3 regions of the Mesorhizobium sp. 113-3-3 genome follow, and region 2 is predicted to be linked to each of the others. Evidence: riboswitches for the same ligand, from Rfam matches in the RefSeq annotation. Region 2 holds a riboswitch; each other region holds the start of a gene.
The links. Region 2 has a riboswitch for thiamine pyrophosphate ahead of thiB (thiamine ABC transporter substrate binding subunit). Riboswitches for the same ligand answer to the same signal wherever they lie in the genome.
Positions count from the first base shown of each region.

Region 1: linked by a shared signal. The riboswitch ahead of thiC (phosphomethylpyrimidine synthase ThiC) and the one ahead of thiB (thiamine ABC transporter substrate binding subunit) in region 2 are both predicted to bind thiamine pyrophosphate.
Region 3: linked by a shared signal. The riboswitch ahead of JG746_RS15480 (Ykof family thiamine-binding protein) and the one ahead of thiB (thiamine ABC transporter substrate binding subunit) in region 2 are both predicted to bind thiamine pyrophosphate.

Region 1 is NZ_AP023243.1:6,898,851-6,905,991, forward strand. Features, by position in the region: gene queC (7-cyano-7-deazaguanine synthase QueC) at 1-257, shown strand, start outside; gene queD (6-carboxytetrahydropterin synthase QueD) at 257-613, shown strand; gene queE (7-carboxy-7-deazaguanine synthase QueE) at 610-1,347, shown strand; TPP riboswitch at 1,629-1,745, shown strand; gene thiC (phosphomethylpyrimidine synthase ThiC) at 1,849-3,684, shown strand; gene thiO (glycine oxidase ThiO) at 3,681-4,682, shown strand; gene thiS (sulfur carrier protein ThiS) at 4,651-4,848, shown strand; gene JG746_RS33180 (thiazole synthase) at 4,850-5,623, shown strand; gene JG746_RS33185 (thiamine phosphate synthase) at 5,620-6,225, shown strand; gene JG746_RS33190 (hydroxymethylpyrimidine/phosphomethylpyrimidine kinase) at 6,216-6,986, shown strand.
Region 2 is NZ_AP023243.1:1,420,535-1,427,675, reverse strand. Features, by position in the region: gene JG746_RS06835 (M48 family metalloprotease) at 1-630, opposite strand, end outside; gene thiQ (thiamine ABC transporter ATP-binding protein) at 890-1,660, opposite strand; gene thiP (thiamine/thiamine pyrophosphate ABC transporter permease) at 1,653-3,317, opposite strand; gene thiB (thiamine ABC transporter substrate binding subunit) at 3,430-4,428, opposite strand; TPP riboswitch at 4,472-4,586, opposite strand; gene JG746_RS06815 (thiamine diphosphokinase) at 4,675-5,334, shown strand; gene JG746_RS06810 (ABC-F family ATP-binding cassette domain-containing protein) at 5,336-7,141, shown strand, end outside.
Region 3 is NZ_AP023243.1:3,158,010-3,165,150, reverse strand. Features, by position in the region: gene JG746_RS15495 (ABC transporter substrate-binding protein) at 1-694, opposite strand, end outside; gene JG746_RS15490 (ABC transporter ATP-binding protein) at 687-1,454, opposite strand; gene JG746_RS15485 (ABC transporter permease) at 1,451-2,269, opposite strand; gene JG746_RS15480 (Ykof family thiamine-binding protein) at 2,313-2,921, opposite strand; TPP riboswitch at 2,912-3,025, opposite strand; gene JG746_RS15475 (hypothetical protein) at 3,221-3,529, shown strand; gene msrA (peptide-methionine (S)-S-oxide reductase MsrA) at 3,746-4,264, opposite strand; gene JG746_RS15465 (glycosyltransferase family 39 protein) at 4,440-5,987, opposite strand; gene JG746_RS15460 (hypothetical protein) at 6,186-6,893, shown strand; gene JG746_RS15455 (GNAT family N-acetyltransferase) at 6,987-7,141, opposite strand, start outside.

The DNA.
Region 1 (7,141 bases), 1.6 Mb from region 2:
TCGCAGGCTACGCCGATATCCGCCTGTACGCTCCGTATGTGAATATGTCGAAGGCCGACATCGTCAGCGAGGGGGCAAAGTACGCCACACCGTTCGAGGCGACGTGGTCCTGCTACAAGGGCGGTGCACGTCATTGCGGTCGCTGCGGGACATGCGTCGAACGGCGCGAAGCATTCGATCTGGCCGGCATCACCGACCCGACAGATTATGAGGACGCAGACTTCTGGCTCCACGCTATCCAGACAAGGAGCGCGTGATGTTCCGCATTACCAAAGAGTTCCACTTCTCGGCCTCGCATCAGCTCACCTCCTTGCCACCAGATCATCAGTGCGCACGTCTGCACGGCCACAACTACATCGTCGTAGTGGAGCTTTCAGGTGGCGAACTGGACGAACACGGCTTTGTGCGCGACTACCAAGATCTGGCGGCGTTCAAGCACTACATCGATGGGACGTTCGACCATCGGCATCTTAACGACGTGCTGGGGCATGACCATGCCACAGCGGAATGTCTGGCCAGGCACTTCTACGACTGGTGCAAGGTGCGGCTACCCGAAACCTCCGCCGTGCGGGTGAGCGAGACGCCGAAAACCTGGGCGGAATACCGACCATGACTTGCGCGTTGCATCCCGGAATCCGGGTGAGCGAGATTTTTGGGCCGACCATTCAGGGCGAAGGCGTGCTGATCGGCTTGCCGACGGTGTTCGTAAGAACCGGCGGGTGCGATTATCGCTGTTCCTGGTGCGACAGCCTGCATGCGGTGGACCGTCGCTTCCGCCATGATTGGGAGATGATGTCTTCCGACGCGGTTTGGCAAAAGGTCATTGCACTTTCCGGCGGTCAGCCCGTGATGGTATCGCTGTCGGGCGGCAATCCGGCCATCCAGCCGCTTGGCCAGTTGATCGACCGCGGGCATGGTGAGGGCTACCGTTTTGCATTGGAAACCCAAGGTTCGGTGTCTAAGCAATGGTTCGCGGATCTCGACGTGCTGGTACTCAGCCCCAAGCCGCCCTCAAGTGAAATGACGACAGATTGGGCCGCGTTCGACGCCTGCTTAGAGGCGGCGCAGGATAAGCCGCAGACGGCGCTCAAGCTCGTCGTCTTCGACGAAGATGACTATGCCTATGCCAAAGACGCCGCGGCGCGCTACCCGCAATTACCCGTCTATCTGCAGCCCGGCAATCACACGCCGCCGCGTCCCGGCAACGAAGACGGGTTCATCGACATGGCCGGTGTGATGAGGCGCATGGAATGGCTGGTTGAAAAAGTGACCCGTGACAGGTGGTTCGAGGCGCGTGTACTGCCGCAGCTTCATGTTCTGCTCTGGGGAAACAAACGGGGCGTCTAGCCGAAGGGGAAGGATTGCCGACGACGAGCAAGACAGACCTCTATAGCAATCTCACCCAACTGGGCGGCAGCAGCGTCGTTCCGGAAAGCCCCGAAAACACCGTGCTGGAAAAGGCACCGAAATCCGCATGAGGGCTCGCCTTATTGGGGGCGCTTCACCGCTCCTCTGGAGCGTGACTTGCTCTCGATACTACCATGCTTTTCCGCTGGGTTTGTTTGGTTGCCGATCACCGCTGCGGGACGAATGCGCTTGACAAAATAGCGACGGGCCGTTCAATTCGATGCATTCACCAGGGGAGTCCCGGCAAGGGGCTGAGATACTGCTGGCTTTCGCGGCGCAGTGACCCGTTGAACCTGATCCAGTTCATACTGGCGTAGGGACGGTGCAAGCGCTTTGCGGGAGTTTACGCCCGAGGTCCTGTTTCGGCAGGCCGACCAAAGCGTCTTTTCATCCTTCCGGCACAGAACTGGGTCTCCAATGCATGAGCAAAGGAGCCTCACGATGAATGCCCTCACCCCCGCCGTGTCGACGGGACCACTGCCCGCCTCGCGGAAAATCCACAAATCCGGCGTCCTCCACCCGCAGATCAGGGTGCCGATGCGCGAAATCTCCGTTCATCCAACGGCCGGCGAGCCGCCCGTCATCGTCTACGATCCATCAGGCCCCTATACCGACCCGACAGTCGAAACCAGCATTGAAAAGGGCCTCGCCCGGCTTCGCCATGAATGGATTACCGCGCGCGGCGATGTCGAAGCCTATGACGGCCGCCATGTCCGGCCGGAAGACAATGGATTCGCGGTGGGTGAGCGCCTGACGCCGGAATTTCCCATTCGCAATCGGCCGCTCAGGGCCAGGTCAGGTAAGGCGGTGACGCAGCTTGCCTATGCCCGCGCCGGCATCATCACGCCTGAAATGGAGTTCGTCGCCATCCGCGAGAACCTCGGCCGCGAGATGCTGCGCGGCACGCTGCAACGCGACGGCGAAGCCTTCGGCGCATCGATCCCCGACCTCGTCACGCCGGAATTCGTGCGTGACGAGGTGGCTCGCGGGCGCGCAATCATTCCCGCCAACATCAATCATCCCGAGAGCGAGCCGATGATCATCGGCCGCAATTTCCTGGTCAAGATCAACGCCAATATCGGCAACTCGGCGGTCACCTCCTCGATGGCCGAGGAGGTCGAAAAGATGGTCTGGGCGATCCGCTGGGGCGCCGATACGGTGATGGACCTCTCGACCGGCCGCAACATCCACAACATCCGCGAATGGATCGTGCGCAATGCGCCGGTGCCGATCGGCACGGTGCCTCTCTATCAGGCGCTCGAAAAGGTCAACGGCATCGCCGAGGATCTGAGCTGGGAGGTCTACCGCGACACGCTGATCGAACAGGCCGAACAGGGCGTCGACTATTTCACCATCCACGCAGGCGTGCGGCTGCACTACATCCCGCTGACGGTCGACCGGGTCACGGGTATCGTGTCGCGCGGCGGGTCGATCATGGCCAAATGGTGCCTGCACCATCACCGGGAGAGCTTCCTTTACGAGCATTTCGCCGAAATCTGCGACATCTGCCGCGCCTATGACGTGTCCTTTTCGCTCGGCGACGGCCTTCGTCCCGGCTCGATCGCCGACGCCAACGACGCGGCGCAATTCGCCGAGCTGGAAACGCTCGGCGAGCTGACGAAGATCGCCTGGGCCAAGGATTGCCAGGTGATGATCGAGGGGCCCGGCCACGTGCCGATGCACAAGATCAAGGAGAACATGGACAAGCAACTCGCCGTCTGCGGCGAGGCGCCTTTCTATACGCTTGGACCGCTGACGACCGACATCGCGCCGGGTTACGACCACATCACCTCAGGTATCGGCGCCGCCATGATCGGCTGGTTCGGCACCGCCATGCTCTGCTACGTCACACCGAAGGAACATCTCGGCCTTCCCGATCGCAACGACGTCAAGATTGGCGTGATCACCTACAAGATCGCAGCACACGCCGCCGACCTAGGGAAGGGGCATCCGGCGGCGAAAGTCAGGGATGACGCCCTTTCCCGCGCGCGCTTCGAGTTCCGCTGGGAGGACCAGTTCAACCTGTCGCTCGATCCCGAAACAGCGCGGTCCTTCCACGACCAGACCTTGCCCAAGGAAGCGCACAAGCTGGCGCATTTCTGCTCGATGTGCGGGCCGAAATTCTGCTCGATGCGGATTTCCCACGACATTCGTGCCGAAGCGCAGAAGGAGGGCATGGCGGCGATGGCGGCGAAATACCGCGAGGGCGGCGATCTCTACGTGCCGGCGGACGAGACCGGCACACCGCTGGTGCCGGAGGCGCATGAGCGGTCATGAGGGTGCTGGTCAAAGGGGCCGGCGTCGCCGGTCTCACCGCAGCCTTCGAACTCGCCACGCGCGGCGCGGCGGTGACAGTTGCTGAGACAAGACATGGCCTCGGCGGCAATGCGTCGTGGTTCGCCGGCGGCATGCTGGCGCCATGGTGCGAGCGCGAAAGCGCCGAGCAACCGGTGCTGGATCTCGGACGCGATGCCGCCGACTGGTGGGAGGCGGCAACGCCCGGGCAGGTGACGCGGGCCGGAACACTGGTCGTGGCCGCGCCGCGCGATGCGGGCGAACTCGACCGGTTCGCCAGCCGCACGTCGGGTCATCGGCGCGTCGATGAGGATGAAATCGCGTTGCTGGAGCCCGACCTCGCCGGCCGCTTCCGCCGCGGACTGCTCTTCTCCGACGAAGCCCATCTCGACCCGCGCCAGGCGATGGCGGCACTTCATGACAGGCTGGCGGCGATGGGAGTCGAATTCCACTTCTGCGCCGATGCCCCGGCTGTTTCCGGGTTCGGTCGTCAAATCGACTGCACGGGAATGTCCGCCGTCGATGGAAGGCTGCGTGGCGTTCGTGGCGAGATGCTGATCCTGCGTACGCCTGATGTCTCGCTGTCGCGCCCGGTCCGGCTGCTTCATCCGCGCTTTCCGCTCTATATGGTGCCACGCACCGACCACCGTTTCATGATCGGCGCGACGATGATCGAGAGCCAGTCCACTGGACCTGTCACGGCTCGTTCAATGATGGAGCTTTTGGGCGCGGCCTATGCCCTCCATCCGGCCTTTGGCGAGGCCGAGATCGTTGAAACCGGTGTCGGCGTTCGTCCGGCCTTTCCCGACAACCTGCCCCGCGTCGAAGCGAGCGGAGACACCGTCGCGATCAATGGGCTCTATCGTCACGGTTTTCTCCTCGCCCCCGCCATGGCGCGCCAAGCTGCCGACCTGGTTTTCAATCAAGACGGAACCAAGGAACCTACTCATGAAACTGATGGTCAACGGCGAAGCGCGTGAGGTTGCCGCCACCACGCTGGCGGCGCTGCTTGCGGCGCTCGACTATGAGGGCGATTGGCTGGCGACGGCCGTCAACAGCGACGTCGTGCACAAAGCCCGGCGGGCAGAATTCCAGTTGAGCGACGGCGACCGGATCGAAATCCTCTCGCCCATGCAGGGAGGCTAGCATGCTGGAGCTTTTCGGGACGCCACTTCCCTCCCGCCTGCTTCTCGGCACGGCTCAGTATCCGTCGCCGGCCATCCTCGCCGACGCGGTGAAGGCGTCGGGGACGTCGGTGGTGACCGTCTCCTTGCGGCGGGAGATGGCAGGCGGCAGGGCCGGCGAAAGATTCTGGTCGCTGATCCGCTCACTCGGCACGAAAATCCTGCCCAATACTGCCGGCTGCCATTCGGTCAAGGAAGCGGTCACGACCGCGAGGATGGCGCGCGACGTCTTCGGTACGAGCTGGATCAAGCTCGAAGTGATCGGCAGCCACGACACGCTGCAGCCAGACGTGTTCGGCCTGGTCGAAGGCGCCCGCATCCTGTGCGAAGATGGCTTTTCGGTATTCCCCTATACCACCGACGACCTTGTCGTGGCCGAACGGCTGCTGGAGGCGGGCTGCAGGGTCTTGATGCCGTGGTGCGCGCCGATCGGTTCCGCCCTCGGACCGGTCAACATGACGGCACTGCGCTCGATGCGCGGACATTTCCCTGACGTCCCGCTGATCGTGGATGCAGGCCTCGGGCGACCGTCACACGCCGCAACGGTCATGGAGCTCGGTTTCGACGCCGTGCTCCTGAACACGGCGGTCGCCAGGGCGGCCGATCCGGTCGGCATGGCGCGTGCGTTCGGCAAGGCGGTCGATGCCGGTCGCGAAGCCTTCAGTTCAGGATTGCTCGAGCCACGCGAGGTCGCCGTGCCGTCGACGCCGATATTCGGCAGGGCGGTTTTCTCATGAAGCTCGATCCGTTCTACCTAATCGTCGACAGCGCAGCCTGGATCGAACGGCTGCTGCCGCTCGGCGTCAAGCTGGTGCAGCTGCGTATCAAGACCAAGGATGAGGCCGGGTTGCGCGCGGAAATCCGGAAGGCAACGGCCTTGTGCGCCGAGCACCAAAGCCAGCTCATCGTCAATGACCATTGGCGCCTGGCAATCGAGGAAGGCTGCAACTTCGTCCATCTCGGCCAGGAGGATTTGCAGACCGCCGACCGCGCGCGGATACGGGCAGCCGGCGTCAGGCTCGGGCTGAGCACGCATGATCATGTCGAACTGGAGACGGCCTTGTTTGCCGAGCCCGACTACATCGCGCTCGGTCCCATCTACCCAACCATCCTGAAGAAGATGAAATGGGCGCCGCAAGGGCTCGAACGAATCCGCGAGTGGAAGCGCCGGGTCGCACCTGTCCCATTGGTCGCCATTGGAGGCCTCAATCCTGACCGGCTCGACGGTGTCTTTGCGGCTGGCGTGGACAGCGCGGCCGTCGTGACCGACATCACGCTGAATGCCGATCCCGAAGCGCGCACACGAGAATGGATCGAAAAGACGGAGCGATGGCGCTGAGGCGAGAACCGCATGTGCTTGTCGTTGGCGGGTCGGACTCCAGCGGTGGAGCTGGAATTGCCCGCGATATAGAAACGGTTTCCGCCTTCGGGGTGCGAAGTTGTCTTGCCATCACCGCCGTGACAGTCCAGACGCATTCGGCTGTCGAGCACGTCAAGCTTGTGCCGTCGGAGCTTGTCGCCGCTCAGATGCGCGCCGCGTTCGCTGCCAACGCTGTCGCGGCCGTCAAGATAGGCATGATTGGGACATCGGCGGCTGTTGAGGCAGTCGGCGCTGTTTTGGTCAACCGCCAAGTGCCTGTGGTACTCGACCCGGTCTTGGCCTCTACCTCGGGACGCAATCTGCTGGCGGACGATGCCATTAATATGCTGCGCCACGATCTGATGCCGATCTGCCGGCTTGTAACGCCTAACCTGGTCGAGCTGGCTGCGTTTACCGGCTCGTCACCGGCCGCGGACGAAGAAGGGGCTTGTCGTCAGGCTGAAGAGCTATCGAGGACGGTGAGGACCGCCGTACTCGTCAAGGGCGGCCATGCACAAGGAACCCGTTGCGTCGACGTGCTTTTGCAGCCGAACCAACCTGCAGTTCGGTTCGAGGCGCCCCGCTTGCCGCGAGGGATGCGCGGAACGGGTTGCATGATGGCCAGCGCAGTCGCCGCCTCGCTTGCTCTTGGAGCGTCGCTGGAAGCGAGCGTGCGCCAAGGCAAGCAATATGTTTTCGATGCGCTTGCCGGATCGAAGGACCTCGGGCCGAAAAGCTGATCGGGCCGAACGTATCCAACGCTCCGATCAAGTCTGGCAGGCGATCGTGGGTCTACTCCTAGGACATGAAGGCCCTATCCGAGGGGTGAGAATGCGGCATACACGGTCGCTTTCGCCTATCAACAACACGCCGCTTTGAGGAGGAAGCCGCATGT
Region 2 (7,141 bases):
ACCGGCTTCACCAATCGACTTGATACCGATGGCGTCGGCTTCCAGCTCCTGGTTACGCGAGAACTGCGCGAGCCGGAGCTTGCCGCGGATCAGCGCCGCCTTGGCTGTCGGGCTGTCACCGAGGACGTCCGAAACCACTTTGGTTGCCAGGCCTTCCTCGGCTTCCAACTGCTGGCGCTGCAGGCCGTGATTGGCGGTGACGTGGCCCATCTCATGCGCGATGACGGCGGCAAGCTCGGACGAATCATTGGCCAGCGCCAAAAGGCCGCGCGTGATGTAGAGATAGCCGCCGGGCAGTGCGAAGGCGTTGACGTTGGGCGAATTGAGGATGGTGATGCGATAGGTCTGTGTCGGGTTGGCCGAGACAACGGTCAAATTGCCGACGACCTTGGCGACCATGCGCTCGAGCTTGGGATCGGAATATTCGCCGCCATAGGTCGCCAGGATGCGTGGATGCTGCGCCTTGGCGAGTTCGGCCAGCTTGTTGTTGGCGCCAACATTGTCGACGGTGATCGGCCTGTCGGACGGCTGGAAGCCGGATTCCTGGACCTCCGGAGGCGTGAACATCTGGCAGCTTGCCAGCGCCACGGCAAAGCCGGCCAGCGCCAGAAAGCGCGCCAGCGGATTCATTCGCAGCTTGTCGACGCCGATCGCCAGAGCGGCTTCCTTTCAGGTCCCGGCGCATGAACAGGAAAATCGGGGGCGATCTTCGGAACCTGTCATGCGCAAAAAACAAATTTCTACGGCACCCGTCACACGTCCCTCGGGGCATGTGACGGGTGCAGTAGGCAAATCACGGCCTGTGCCGGACCAGTAGGGCGGACCTAGCCACACTACTTCTGCCATGGCAAGCAAGCGTCCCATCGCCTGAGATCGGTTTGACCGTAAATTATGTCCGCTTCCGGGCAATATCTCGTGATACGGCATTGCCGGCACTTGTCCCGATATAGCGCCGGAACGCTTCCGGACCAGCCTCGGCAAAGAAATCGTCCGCGCTGCCGATGGCCGCGATGGCGCCATCGTCCAGAAACACCACATTCTGGCCGATTCGGCGGGCATCCTCAGGCTGATGCGTGACGAACAGCACCGTCATGCCGCGTTCGGCGTGCACACCGGCGACCAGATCGAGCATATCATCGCGCAAGGCCGGCCCCAACGAGGCAAAGGGCTCGTCGAGCAGCAGAACCGGGCGATCGCGCACCAGCACGCGCGCCAGGGCAACACGCTGCCGTTCGCCGCCGGAGAGTTCGCGCGGCAAGCGCTTTTCCTTGCCGCCAAGGCCAGTGCGCGCAAGCGCGCCGGCGATCGCCTCGCGGTCGGTATCGGTCAGCCGCAGCGACGGCGAGCGGCCGAGCCCGACATTCTGCTCGACGGAGAGATGGCCAAAAAGGTTGTTTTCCTGAAACACCATCGACACCGGCCGGGCGGCCGGAGGATCGGCGCCGACATCGGCCCCGCCGATCAGCACGCGGCCCGACTGCGGCGCCTCGAAGCCGGCAACCAGATTGAGCAGCGTCGACTTGCCCGAACCGCTCGGCCCCATAATGGCGGTGATTTCGGCAGCCGCGAAAGCGACATCGAAGGCGAGCGGCGCCTCGCCATAGCTGAACGAGACCTTGTCCAGCCGCACCGGAACACCCTTCCTGCCCTCATCAGACATAGCGGACCTTTTCCCTTCCGAGCCAGTCCGCCGCCAACACCAAGGCGAGGCAGACCAGGCCTAGCAGCAGCGCCAGGCCGGCGGCGTCCTCGGTGCGGTAGCTGCCCATGCGCGAAAGCAGAAGGTAGGGCAAGGTCTGCACGGAATCACTGCCGAACAGCGCGATGACGCCGAGATCGCCGAGCGACAGCGCCATGGCGAAAGCGAAGGCCGTGGCGAGCGGACGCCGCAATGACGGCCAGTCGACCAGCCGCAGCCTCGCCCAGCCGGCAATGCCGAGCTGCGCGCAGAGCCGTTCGTGACGCTCGCTCGCCGCATCATAGGCGGGGCGGACGGCACGCAGCGCGAAGGGCATCGCCATGACGGCATTGACGGTGACGACCATGACCGGTGCGATGGCAAAGACATCGCCGGCATGGCGCAGTAGCAGGAACCAGCCGGCGCCGATGACGATCGGCGGCACGACCAGCACAAAACCCGCGCCGGTATCCGTGGCATGTTCGAGCAGCGCTCTTGGACCGGCGCGACGGTTCAACGCGAGTGCCCGGCGCGCCATGGTCAGCGCCAGCGACAGCATCACCGAAAGCAGCGCCGACAGGAAGGCCAGCACCGCACTGGTCAGCGTCGCCTGCCGGACAGCGGCCTCGCCCGCCAGCCGGCCGAGATCGGCACCCAACCCTGCAATCACCGTGGCAGCCATCGGCCCGATAACGAACAGCAGCGCCAGCACGATGAGCGCGGCGTTCAGCATGGTCTCGGTGCCGTTGACGGAGAGATAGCGGCGCGGCGCGACCGGCAGGTTGGTGTCGCCGACGACATTGGCGCCAAGCCGCGTCAGCGCCAGCACCACGATGAAGGTCAGCGCGATCTGCAGCAATGTCAGCGCGACCGCTCGCGCCGGATCGAAATCGAAGCGCAGCGCCTGGTAGATGCCGACCTCCAGCGTCGTCGCGGCCGGCCCACCGCCCAGCGTCAGCACGATGGTGAAGGATGTGATGCACAGCATGAAGACCAGCCCGGCGACACCCGGCAGAGCGGCGCGCAGCGTCGGCCATTCGATCAGCCGGAAGGCCGGCCGCGCCGCCATACCGAGCTGGCTTGCCAGCCGCCATTGGTCGGCGGGAATGGTCTGCAGCGCCTCGAGGAACAGCCGCGTCGCCAACGGCAGATTGAAGAAGACATGGGCGACGAGAATGCCGGACAGGCCGTAAATGCCTGGCCAGCCCTGGCCGCCGACGGCGCTGAACAGCCCGGCGAAATAGCCGGCGCGGCCGTAGAGCGCCAGGATACCGAGCGCCGCGACGATCGCCGGCAGCGCCAGCGGCACGGCGAAAAGCTGCAGGATGAAGGCGCGGCCGAAGAAGCGCGGATGCCGCGACAGCGCGCGCGCCACGAACAGGGCCGGGCCGACAGAAAGCAGCGTCGATAGGGCGGCCTGCCAGAGCGTGAAGCGCACGACGCGCAGCAGGTAGGGATCGAAGGCCGCCCAGGCGCCCGAAAAGTCATGGGCGCCTTCGACGAGCAGACCGGCAAACGCGCCGCCGATCAGCAGTGTGATCGCGGCGAGCGCGAGGATGCCGGCGCGAACGCGGGAGTCAGAGGACGCGCGCCTTCCACCCTCCCCCTTGCGGGGAGGGTCGGATCGCGGATGCCGCAAAGCGGTGTCCGCGATCCGGGGTGGGGGTGAGTCTGGGCTCAGCGTCGGCACCCCCACCCCGCTCCGCTTCGCGGATCGACCCTCCCCACAAGGGGGAGGGTGAAGCGCGCGCTCATTTGCTCATCACCGCCAGCCATTCATCGACCCAGGCCTTACGGTTAGCGGCGACCTCCTCGGGGCTGAACAGCAAGGTCTTGGTCGGCTTGACCAGTTTGTCGAAGGCCGGGTTGAGCGGCTTGTCGGTCTTCCCGGCCGGGAACATCCAGTTGGTCTCAGGGATCGCGTCCTGGAATTTCGGGCCGGTCATGAAAGCGATGAACTTTGCCGCCAGCGGGTTCTTCGCCCCCGTGGTGGTGATGCCGGCCACCTCGATCTGCAGATACTCGCCTTCCTCGAAGGAAGCCGCCTGGTAGCGCTGCGTGTTCTCGGCGACCATGTGGTAGGCTGGCGACGTCGTATAGGACAGCACCATCGGCGCTTCGCCCTTGGTGAACAGGCCATATGCCTCGCTCCAGCCCGGCGTCACGGTCAGCACCTTCGTCTTGAGCTTGGCCCAGGCTTCCGGCGCCTTGTCGCCATAGACCGACTTCACCCACAACAGCAGCCCGAGGCCCGGCGTCGAGGTGCGCGGATCCTGGATGACGATCTTGTCGTCGGCGCTGCCTTCGACCAGCTCCTTCAGGCTCTTGGGAGGCGTCTTCAGCTTTTCGGTGTCGTAGACGACAGCGAAATAGCCGTAGTCGAAGGGAACAAAAGTATCGTCGCTCCAGCCACCCGGCACGTTGACGTCGCTCACCACGCCATGCGGCGCAAACAACCCGCTGGCCTTGGCATCGGCGGTGAGATTGGTGTCGAGGCCGAGCACGATATCGGCCTTGGTCGAGGCGCCTTCGAGCTTGACGCGGTTGAGCAGCGCGACGCCGTCGGCAACCGAGACGAACTCGACGTCGCAGCCGCATTGGGCTTCGAATTCCTTCTTCACCACGGGGCCTGGACCCCAGTCGGCGGTGAAGCTCTCATAGGTATAGACGGTGAGCTTGTCCTTGGCCAAGGCCGGCCCGGACAGCGCCACCAGCGTGGCTGAGACAAGAGCGTATAAAAGCGTGCGCATCGGCGCCTCCCTCGTTCGAATTGAAAGGAATTGAGGCGTCGGACTGTCCGAAACGTCTAATCCCTCCGCCGGTACAAACCGGATCAGGTTCAGCGGGTTGGCGAGATTGCCTCTCAGCCGGTCCGCGAAGATCGCGCCCGGCACCCCGTTAGAGCGTTTCGACACATAGGCCGGCCCGAGGAACCGCGCAAGTGGCAGTTTGCCGGCCTTCCGTTTCCGGTGCCGGGCTGGTACAGGCCACACGATATGAGCACATTCACCATCCTGCTTGGCGGCGATCTCATCCGCACGCCCCGGCTCGACCGCCATGTCGAGGGCACGCGCGTGATCGCCGCGGATGCCGGCATCGGCCATGCACGGCTGCTCGGCCTCGTGCCGGAACTGTGGGTAGGCGATTTCGATTCGGTGCCGGCCGATCTGCCGGAAGAGCTCGCCGCCGTCCCCCGCCGGACCTTCCCGGCGGAGAAGGACAAGACTGACGGCGAACTGGCGATCGCCGCGGCCCTCGAGCGCGGCGCCACCCGCCTGGTGCTCGCGGGCGCGTTCGGCGGCAAGCGCGCCGACCATGCCTTCCTGCATCTGGCGCTTGCCCTGCGCCTGGCTGAGGCCGGGACCGAGGTGCTGCTGACCAGCGGTGCCCAGGAAGGCGTGCCTTTGCTGTTGGGAAAGGCCGGCTTCGACTATGCCGACGGCACGCTGTTTTCCATCCTCGGTTTTTCCGAACTTACCGGACTGACCGTCACCGGCGCCAAATGGCCGCTCAACCAGGTCGAAGTGGCCTTCGGTTCGTCACTGACCATCTCCAACGAGGTCAAGTTCGACAAGATCGGGGGCCGCCTCGAAATCGCGCTCGGCCACGGCCGCGCGTTGCTGCTTGCGCATCCGTATCCATTACCTGAAAGCTGACATGGCTCCGCCTCTTCTCAATCTCGACGGGATAAAGCTGACCTTCGGTGGCACGCCGCTGCTCGATGGCGCCGCCTTGACCGCTTCGGCCGGCGACAAGATCGCTTTGGTCGGCCGCAATGGATCCGGCAAGTCGACATTGCTCAAGATCGCCGCTGGCCTGATCGAGCCACAGGACGGCGAGGTGTTCCGCCAGCCTTCGGCAACCGTCCGCTATCTGCCGCAAATGCCCGACATGGAAGGTTTTGCCACCGTTCGCGCCTATGTCGAGGCGGGACTTGGTCCGGCAGATGATCCCTACCGCGCCTCCTATCTGATGGAGCATCTCGGCCTGTCGGGCGAAGAACGGCCGGGCGATCTCTCGGGCGGCGAGGCCAGGCGCGCTGCCCTTGCCCGCGTCATGGCGCCGGAACCCGACATTCTGCTGCTCGATGAGCCGACCAACCATCTCGACCTGTCCGTCATCGAATGGCTGGAAGAGGAGCTCGTGCGCACCTCCTCGGCGCTCATCGTCATTTCGCACGACCGCCGTTTCCTCGAGCGCGTGTCGCGCGCCACTGTCTGGCTCGATCGCGGCCAGACCCGCAGGCTGGACAAGGGTTTTGGCCATTTCGAGGAATGGCGCGACCTGGTGCTGGAAGAGGAAGAGCGCGAGCAGCACAAGCTCGGCCGCCAGATCGTGCGCGAGGAGCATTGGCTGCGCTATGGCGTGACGGCGCGCCGCAAGCGCAACATGCGCCGGCTGGGCGAGTTGCAGACCATGCGCCAGCGTTTTCGTGGCCATCGCGGCGCCGAGGGCACCGCGACCATGGTGGCGAGCGACGCCGCCGAGTCCGGCAAGCTGGTGATCGAAGCCAAGAACATCGAGAAGAGCTTTGGCGATCTCAATGTGGTCAAGGGCTTCTCGACGCGGATCCAGCGTGGCGACCGCGTCGGTCTCGTCGGGCCGAACGGCGCGGGCAAGACGACGCTTCTGAAGATGCTGACCGGCGAATTGGCGCCGGACGCCGGCTCGGTCCGGCTCGGCACCAACCTGGAAATCGCCACGCTCGACCAGAAGCGCGAGGCGGTCGATCCGCAGGAGACGCTCGCGCAATACCTCACCGACGGGCGCGGCGAAAACCTCGTCATCAATGGCGAGCAACGCCATGTCGTCTCCTACATGAAGGATTTCCTGTTCAAGCCGGAGCAGGCGCGCACGCCGGTGCGAGAATTGTCCGGTGGCGAGCGGGCGCGGCTGATCCTGGCGCGCGTGCTGGCGCGGCCGGCGAACCTCCTCGTGCTCGATGAGCCGACCAACGATCTCGACATGGAGACGCTGGAATTGCTGCAGGAACTGGTTGCCGGCTTCGCCGGCACCGTCATCCTGGTCAGCCACGACCGCGATTTCCTCGACCGAACCGTGACCAGCATCATAGCGCCGGACGGCGGCGGCCGCTGGGTCGAATATGCCGGCGGCTATTCCGACATGCTGGCGCAGCGCGGCGGCACCAGGCTCGACGACCGCAAGGCGCGCGCCAAGGCTGAAGCCGCCGATGCGCCGGCGCCGGGCAAGAGCGAACCGGCAGCCGCGAAAGGGCCGGCGAAGAAACTGTCCTTCAAGCAGAAATTCGCCCTGGAATCGCTCCCCAAGAAGATCGAGGCGGTGACCGCATCGATCTCGCGGCTGGAGAACAATATCGCCGACCCCGCCTATTACGAACGCGATCCGGCCTCGTTCCAGAAGACCATCTCTGCCCTCGACAAGGAACGTGCGACGCTGGCCGCGCTCGAGGAAGAGTGGCTGGAGCTGGAGATGCTGCGCGAG
Region 3 (7,141 bases), 1.7 Mb from region 2:
CCGGGTTTGCCTGGAGATAGGCTTCGCTCGACGAGATCAGCGTCGTGTGCTCGTCGGGCACGCCGTAATCGGCATAAACGAAGCCGCGCTGCTTGATGCCTTTGAGTTCGGCCTCGACGCCCTCCCAGGTCGACACCTCGAGTGTGAAGTCGACAGAGCCGTTGGCCAGCGCTTCATAGGCGGAGGTGCCGAGCGTCACCGTCTCAAAATTGCCCTTGCCGCCGTCGTGGCGGATGATGGTCGAGATCAGCGCGTTTTCCCAGGCGCTGCCGAAACCGCCATAGGTCAGGCCGTCAAGATCCCTGGGACTTTTGATCTCGCTGCGCGCCGCGTTGAAGACCACGCGGCCGGTTTCCGACTGCACCACGGCGTAGACGGCCTTCAAATCGGCGCCGGCGGTCTTCTGGGTGAACAGGCTGATGGTGCCGTTTATGCCGAAATCGGCAACGCGGTTGGCGACCAGCGTGCCTGCGCCGGTGTCGCTGTAGGGCAGAATGTCGACCTCGAGGCCGGCCTCACGGTAAAACCCCTTATCGCGCGCCACGAACAGCCCGACGTGGTTCGTGTTGACCGTCCAGTCCAGCGCGACGGTGACTTTTTGCGTTGCCGCGAAGGAGCGGCTCGCTCCGGCGATCAGCGGAACACCGCTGGCAAGCGTGAGCAGCAAAGCCTGCCGGCGCGTCAGGTCAGTCATGGTCATGTCCTTTGGATGGTTGCGGGTTGAGCAAAATGTCGAGGATCTCGGCCTCGAGTGCGCCCGCCTGCCACGCGGCGGCGCCGGTCGGATCGCGCGGGCGCGGCAATGGCACGCTGATTTCACGCAGCACACGGGCCGGGCGCGCCGACAGCACGTAGATGCGGTCGGACAGGAACACGGCCTCGCGCACATCATGCGTGATCAGCAGCGCCGTCCAGTTGTGATGCCGCCACATCCGCTCGAGCCAGCGCTGCATGGCCGCACGGGTCAGCGCGTCGAGCGCGCCGAACGGCTCATCGAGCAAAAGCATGTCGCGCTCCTGCACCACCGTGCGCAGCAGCGCCGCGCGCTGACGCATGCCGCCCGAAAGCTGTGCCGGAAAATGCTGCTCGAAGCCGGCAAGCCCGAACTCGGCAAACAACGGCGCGACACGCGCCCTCGCCGCCTTGCGCTCGATGCCTTGCACTTCGAGCCCGAGCGTCGCGTTGTCGAGGATGCGCCGCCACGGCATCAGCGCGTCGCGCTGCGGCATGAACGCGAAATGCCGGCCATGGTCGTCGAGCGGCGTGCCGTCGAAGAACATCTCGCCCTCGCCATGCTCGGCACCGGTCAGAAGCTGGAACAGCGTCGACTTGCCGGCGCCCGAAGGCCCAAGGATCGAGACGAATTCGCCGGCACCGACGCTAAGCGAAATGTCGGCAAGCACGTCGAGCCCGCCAAACGCCTTGCGCACATGCCGCAATTCGAGCCGGCTCATTGCCACGGCCCCTTCCCTGCTGGCTGCCGGCCAGCCCGCTCCCAAGGCATGGCGAGGCGCTGCAGGAGCACCGTCAGCCCAAACAGGATCAGCGTGAGCGCGGCACTGACACCGACCGCGGCAAGCACCAGATCGGGGCGAAAATTGTTCTTGGCGTTGAGCATGTAGATGCCCAGCCCCTTGGCCGCACCGGCATATTCGGCGAAGATGGCGCCGACCACGGCATAGGTGATGGAGATCCTCAAGCCCGCGAAAAAATAGGGCAACGCCGAAGGCAGCCGCGCCAGCACAAAAACGCGCCAGCGCCCTGCCCCCATGGCGCGCAGCATCTGGCCGATCTCCACCTCCGTCGCTTCGTAGCCCTGCACCAGAGCCACCAGCATCGGGAAGAAGGTGATCAGTGCCACCAGCATGATCTTCGGCGTCAGCCCGAAGCCGAACCACAGCACCACCAGCGGCGCGATCGCCACCAGCGGCAAGGTCTGGCTGATGATGAAGACGGGAAACAGCGCGCGCCGCAGCGGCTGGAAGAAGTCGACCAGCATTGACAGCGCGAAGGCGGCCCCCAGCGAGCAGGCAAAGCCGATCAGCGTCGCGCGGATGGTGGGAATGGCGTTGTCGATCAGCGCCTCGCGATTGAGCATCGCCTGCTCGAAGACGCGTGAGGGCGCCGGCAGGATCGTCGGCTTGATGCCGGAATAGGTGGCGTAGAGTTCCCAGGCCACGAGCAGCAGCCCGACCGACATCACGGCTGGTGCCGCCTTGGTGAAGTAGCCCGCGAGCTGCCGCGGGCGGCTGGATGACGATGAGAGCACGAGAGAACAACCTTGACGTCCGCGCGAAGAAAACGCGTTCTGTTCAGACAGCGGTGGGGCTGTTGGCGGAAACCGTGACGTCGAGGGTTACGTGACCGGCGCCCGGCCCGAAGCGGCAGAAGGCTTCGTTCAGCGCCGAAAAGATCGCCCCGCTATCGCCGCGCAGTTTGGTGCAGAAATTCTTGGAGCGATCGTAGACGCCGGACTGTTTCAGGAAATCGATGCAGCCATAGATCTCGTCCATGTGGTCGCCGGTGCCCATCACATAGAGCGAGAATTGCGCCGCCGCCGGCTGGCCGGTGGTGGCAGCATCTCGCACGGCGGCGATGGCGGCCTCCTTGCGCGGACCGAGCGGCCCGACTGGCCCGCCAAACGCGTCGGACCGGCAGATCGGATCGTCCGGCTCGCCCGGGCAACCGCGCGAAATGGCGGCCGACAGCACACAATGCTTGCCGCTCTGCGACGCCGACACGAACAGGTCGCGCAGCGCCGGGAACAACACTTCAGGTGGCCCGACAAGCAAGGTCGAGATGTCGTCGGTCTCGATCCTCAGCCTGTCCCGGTAGGGATCGAGCGCACCGATCGCGCCCAAGATGACGCCGACGAAATCGTCGGCCATGGGATATAGGGAAATCTGTGCGCCTGAAAACATCGCCCGCCTCGCTCCGCTGGTATTACCCAGATCAGCTTCTAGGGTCTGTGGGCTTGCCGCCCCCGTCTCAGCCCCGACCGTACGGAGCACCCCTGTGGATGAGCGCGTTAAAGCACCATTCGAACGGAAGGGGAAGCCGTTTTTTCAGCGCACTGGGCCAAAAGTGTTGCACCAGCTCTGACCATTGCGCGGACTCTGACGATGCCGCGCAGTCGCAATTCTATGGGGAATCTTCGCCAAGCCGAGAGGTTGTCCCACCAGTCGCAACACGACGAGTTCACGGAAATGGAGACACAACCATGTTCATGAAAATCCTCGCGGCTTCGGCGTTCACCATTGCGCTTGCCACTTCAGCGATGGCGCAAGGCAACGCCGCAAACGGCATGGATGGGTCGGGCGGCAGCGGCCAGTCTGTGACTGTAGACCCGAGCACGCCAGCTTCGCCCAATAGGGTCGATCCGGCAACAACCAACAGCACGACCATCGCGCCGGGCGATATGAACTCCAATGCGGATCGGAATTGCCCGACCAACCCGCAAGGTGCGCAGACCGATGCAAACGGCAATTTGACGGCGGCCACCGTGAACGACAACAACTGCGGCAAGTAAGTTATTGCCCCAAAAACGAAAGAGCCGCCAGACATCCGGCGGCTTTCGATCACTCCCAACGATCGCAAAGCGTTGCGCAGCCACTTAGAGCGTTCCACCGTTTCATGGAAACGGCGAACCGCTCCAACCCTTTGTTTTGACGCAATTCCGGACGGAAAACCGCTCACACTTTTCCTGGAATTGCTCTAGACAATCGGCGCGCTGCTTTTGCCAACCTTATGAGACAGCCTTCTCGCGCACCGGCAGCTTCCAGCCCGGCCTGACGAAATGGCAGGTGTAGCCGTTTGGATATTTCTCCAGATAATCCTGGTGCTCGGGCTCGGCTTCCCAGAAGGCGCCGGCCGGCGCGACTTCCGTGACGACCTTCCCCGGCCACAGGCCGGAAGCATCGACATCGGCGATGGTGTCTTCGGCGACGCGCTTTTGCTCGTCGGTTGTATAGTAGATCGCCGAGCGGTAGCTCATCCCGACGTCGTTGCCCTGGCGGTTGCGCGTCGTCGGATCATGGATCTGGAAAAAGCGCTCCAGCAGCGTGCGATAGCTGATCACCGCCGGATCGAAATTGATCTCGATGGCTTCGGCATGGGTGCCGTGGTTGCGATAGGTGGCGTTGGCAACGTCGCCGCCACTATAGCCCACACGCGTGGAGCTGACGCCGGGATAGCGCCGTATCAGATCCTGCATGCCCCAGAAACAGCCACCGGCAAGCACTGCGCGTTCGGTCGAAGTCGCCATGTCACGTCTCCTCAAAAGGCAATTCCAACTTATGCGGCGGTTTCCCGCCAGGAATTGCGCAGACAAAATTGGATTTCCCGATAGATGGGCATTCTCGTCCGCTTCGTCCAGTCGCGGGGAAACAACGCGCCGTGAGAGAACGATATCACGACGCGGTCGGGGATCGAGCGGTTTCTCAGTTGCGCCGATGCCGGGTCCGGCTGTCGACGGCAGGCGGCATATACAGCGTGCCGGGTGGAATGGCGGCAAAGCTGATCTGCACAGGCGGCGCCGTACGCGACCAATTGAAGAGAACGGTCTTGACCGGGAGCTTGCCCAGCCATGTCCGCAGTTGCGGCGGCACGCCCTGCCCCGGCCAAACCATCAGCATGCCGTGGTCACGCAAACGCTGCCTTGTGATCCAGGGCGCGAACCGCATATCGAGGTCGGTGAAGATCGACGGCTTGTCATAGGCATTGAGGCCCGCCAGCATGGCAACCTGAGTATCGCCGCCGACAATGTCGAGCCGGCCGGGCGCCGCCGCGTGCCAGACCGCTTCGGCCTCGTCCGAGATCGGCTGCGCCGGCCAGCAGACAGCGTCCAGGCGTCCCCGCAAATTGCAGCCCGTCCAGCGGAGGGTCGCATAGGCGCCCGACATGGTGACGATGCAGAGGAACGCGCAGATCACCAGCCTTCGCATCTCGATGGCGCCGAGCCGGTGGCCGAGGAAGGCGAGCACCGTGACGCCGACAAGATTGTACATCGGCGCCCCCCAGGACTCGCCGGTGCCGGTGAACAACGAGGCCACCATGATCAGGGTCGCCGGCCCAAGCCCCATCCACACGAGATAGACCAGAATGCCGCGTTCGACGGGAGCTTCGGGAGCGGGCGAACGCCGCAGCAGCCCCGATATCGCCAGCACCAGGAGAAAGCCGGAGAGCCCGGCCATCTGGACACCGATATAGTAAAGGCGCGCCCGGTGTTCGGTTACCCACGCGTCGCGGTCGGCGAAATAGGTCAGCGGCAGGAAATCGATGCGGTAGAGTGCGATGGCCAGCGGCGCAGCCACCGCCAGAAAAACGGCAAAGCCGAGCCACGGCCAGGGCGTCGCCAGCCGGCTGCGCGCGCGCGCGTCGTACAGCAGCCAGAGCGCGCCGAAGGCGAGCAGCAGGCCGGTGGAGAACTTGGCATAGAGCCCGACGCCCGACACCAGCCCGAGCGCCAGCCACCAGCCAGGCCCGCCACCACGGCCGGCGCGCCAGAGCAGCCAGCAGATGGCCGCCCAGAACGGCATCTGCGCATAGTCATGATTGAATTGCGGGGTCGGCCAGCCGAAGAAATAGACCGAGGGCATCAAAAGCACGGCAGCCAGCGCCCGGCTTTGTCCGAGCATGTCGCGGGCCAGCAGATAGACCAGGACGAAGGTCGACGAAATCGTCAGCTGGGCGAGCAAATATTGCGGCCAGTGGAATGATCCGGTCAGAAGATGGCTGGTTTCGAGCAGCCAGCCGGGAAGCTGCGGGTGCTTGTAGGTCAAAAGCACCCATTCGCGGCCCCACATGAACCCTTCCACCACATCGCCGGGCGGCGCGGGGTCGATCAATGCCGGCACCACCGTCCAGCACACGATCTGCACCAGGCACAGAAGCGCCAGCAAATACGAGGGACGGCGGAGCAGGCCGGGCCATACCGATGACGAGTCGTGGCCGGTGGCAGTCAGCCCCGCCGGCGCCCAACCATCCATGGAGTCGTCTATTCCCACCATGCGGCGCTTAAACCACATCGTCCGGTTTGCCGAACAGCCCCAACCTCAAAGCTTACGAAAAAGTATACTTGCAGGCCATTGCAAGACCAAGATTGGGCAGGAATTTCGGTGCTCCGTTGCCTTCCCCTCGGCAGAACAGCCGCCCATTTGATCCTGTCTGAACATCCCGGATATTCGATGCGTCACCAGCATGCCGTCATCCACCATCGCGCGCTCGACTTCTGGCTGGCACGTGCGGCGGTCCTCGTCATCATCTGCTTGCAGCTCCTGGTGATCAACGATCTTTCGTTCGGCCCCCGCTGGCTGGCGCCGGCGCTGGAGGCGGCCCTGCTTGTGCCCCTGTCCATCGCCACCGCCTGGACGCAGGTCGCCACCCAGAAAGCCATCGAGGAAGAGCACTGGTATCTGGTCGGCCGGTTTCGCGTCATGATCCGCAGGACGGCGCTGGTGATGACCGGCGTCGTCAGCGTCATGAATTGCGGTTCGCTGGTGTTCCTGGTGCGCGCCTTGCTGGCGGGCCATGCCGGCTCCAGCGGCCAGACGCTGCTGATCGACGCGCTCAACATCTGGGTCACCAATGTCATCGTCTTTGCCTTGTGGTTCTGGAGCACCGACCGCGGCGGGCCGCCGACCTGCGGCCTCGTCAAACGCGCCCATTCCGACTTCCTGTTCCCGCAAATGACCTTGAACGACCGCGAGATCCGCGACTGGCTGCCGGGCTTCGTCGACTATTTCTTCCTCGCCTTCACCAATGCGACGGCGTTTTCGCCGACTGACACCTTGCCGCTCTCCCAGCGCGCCAAGCTTTTGATGATGGCCGAGGCGATGATCTCGCTGCTGACGATCGCACTGGTCGCCGCCCGCGCCGTCAACATCCTGGCCTAGGTCAGAAACGCAAAATAGCCCGCCCCGGCGAACCGGAGCGGGCTATTGGATGGTCTGCTAGGGTCCCGAAGCTGGAGCGGGCGGACGATCCCCTCAATCCGTGCCGAGGTCGCGTTCGAAGACCACCTGATCGCGCAACGGAATGCCGTTCACAATCAAACCCTCGGGGTAGCCGGTCGATGGCCCGAACGCATCCTGCACGATGCGCCACATCCGAAAGCCCTGTCTTTGGTAGAAACGCAGATTGC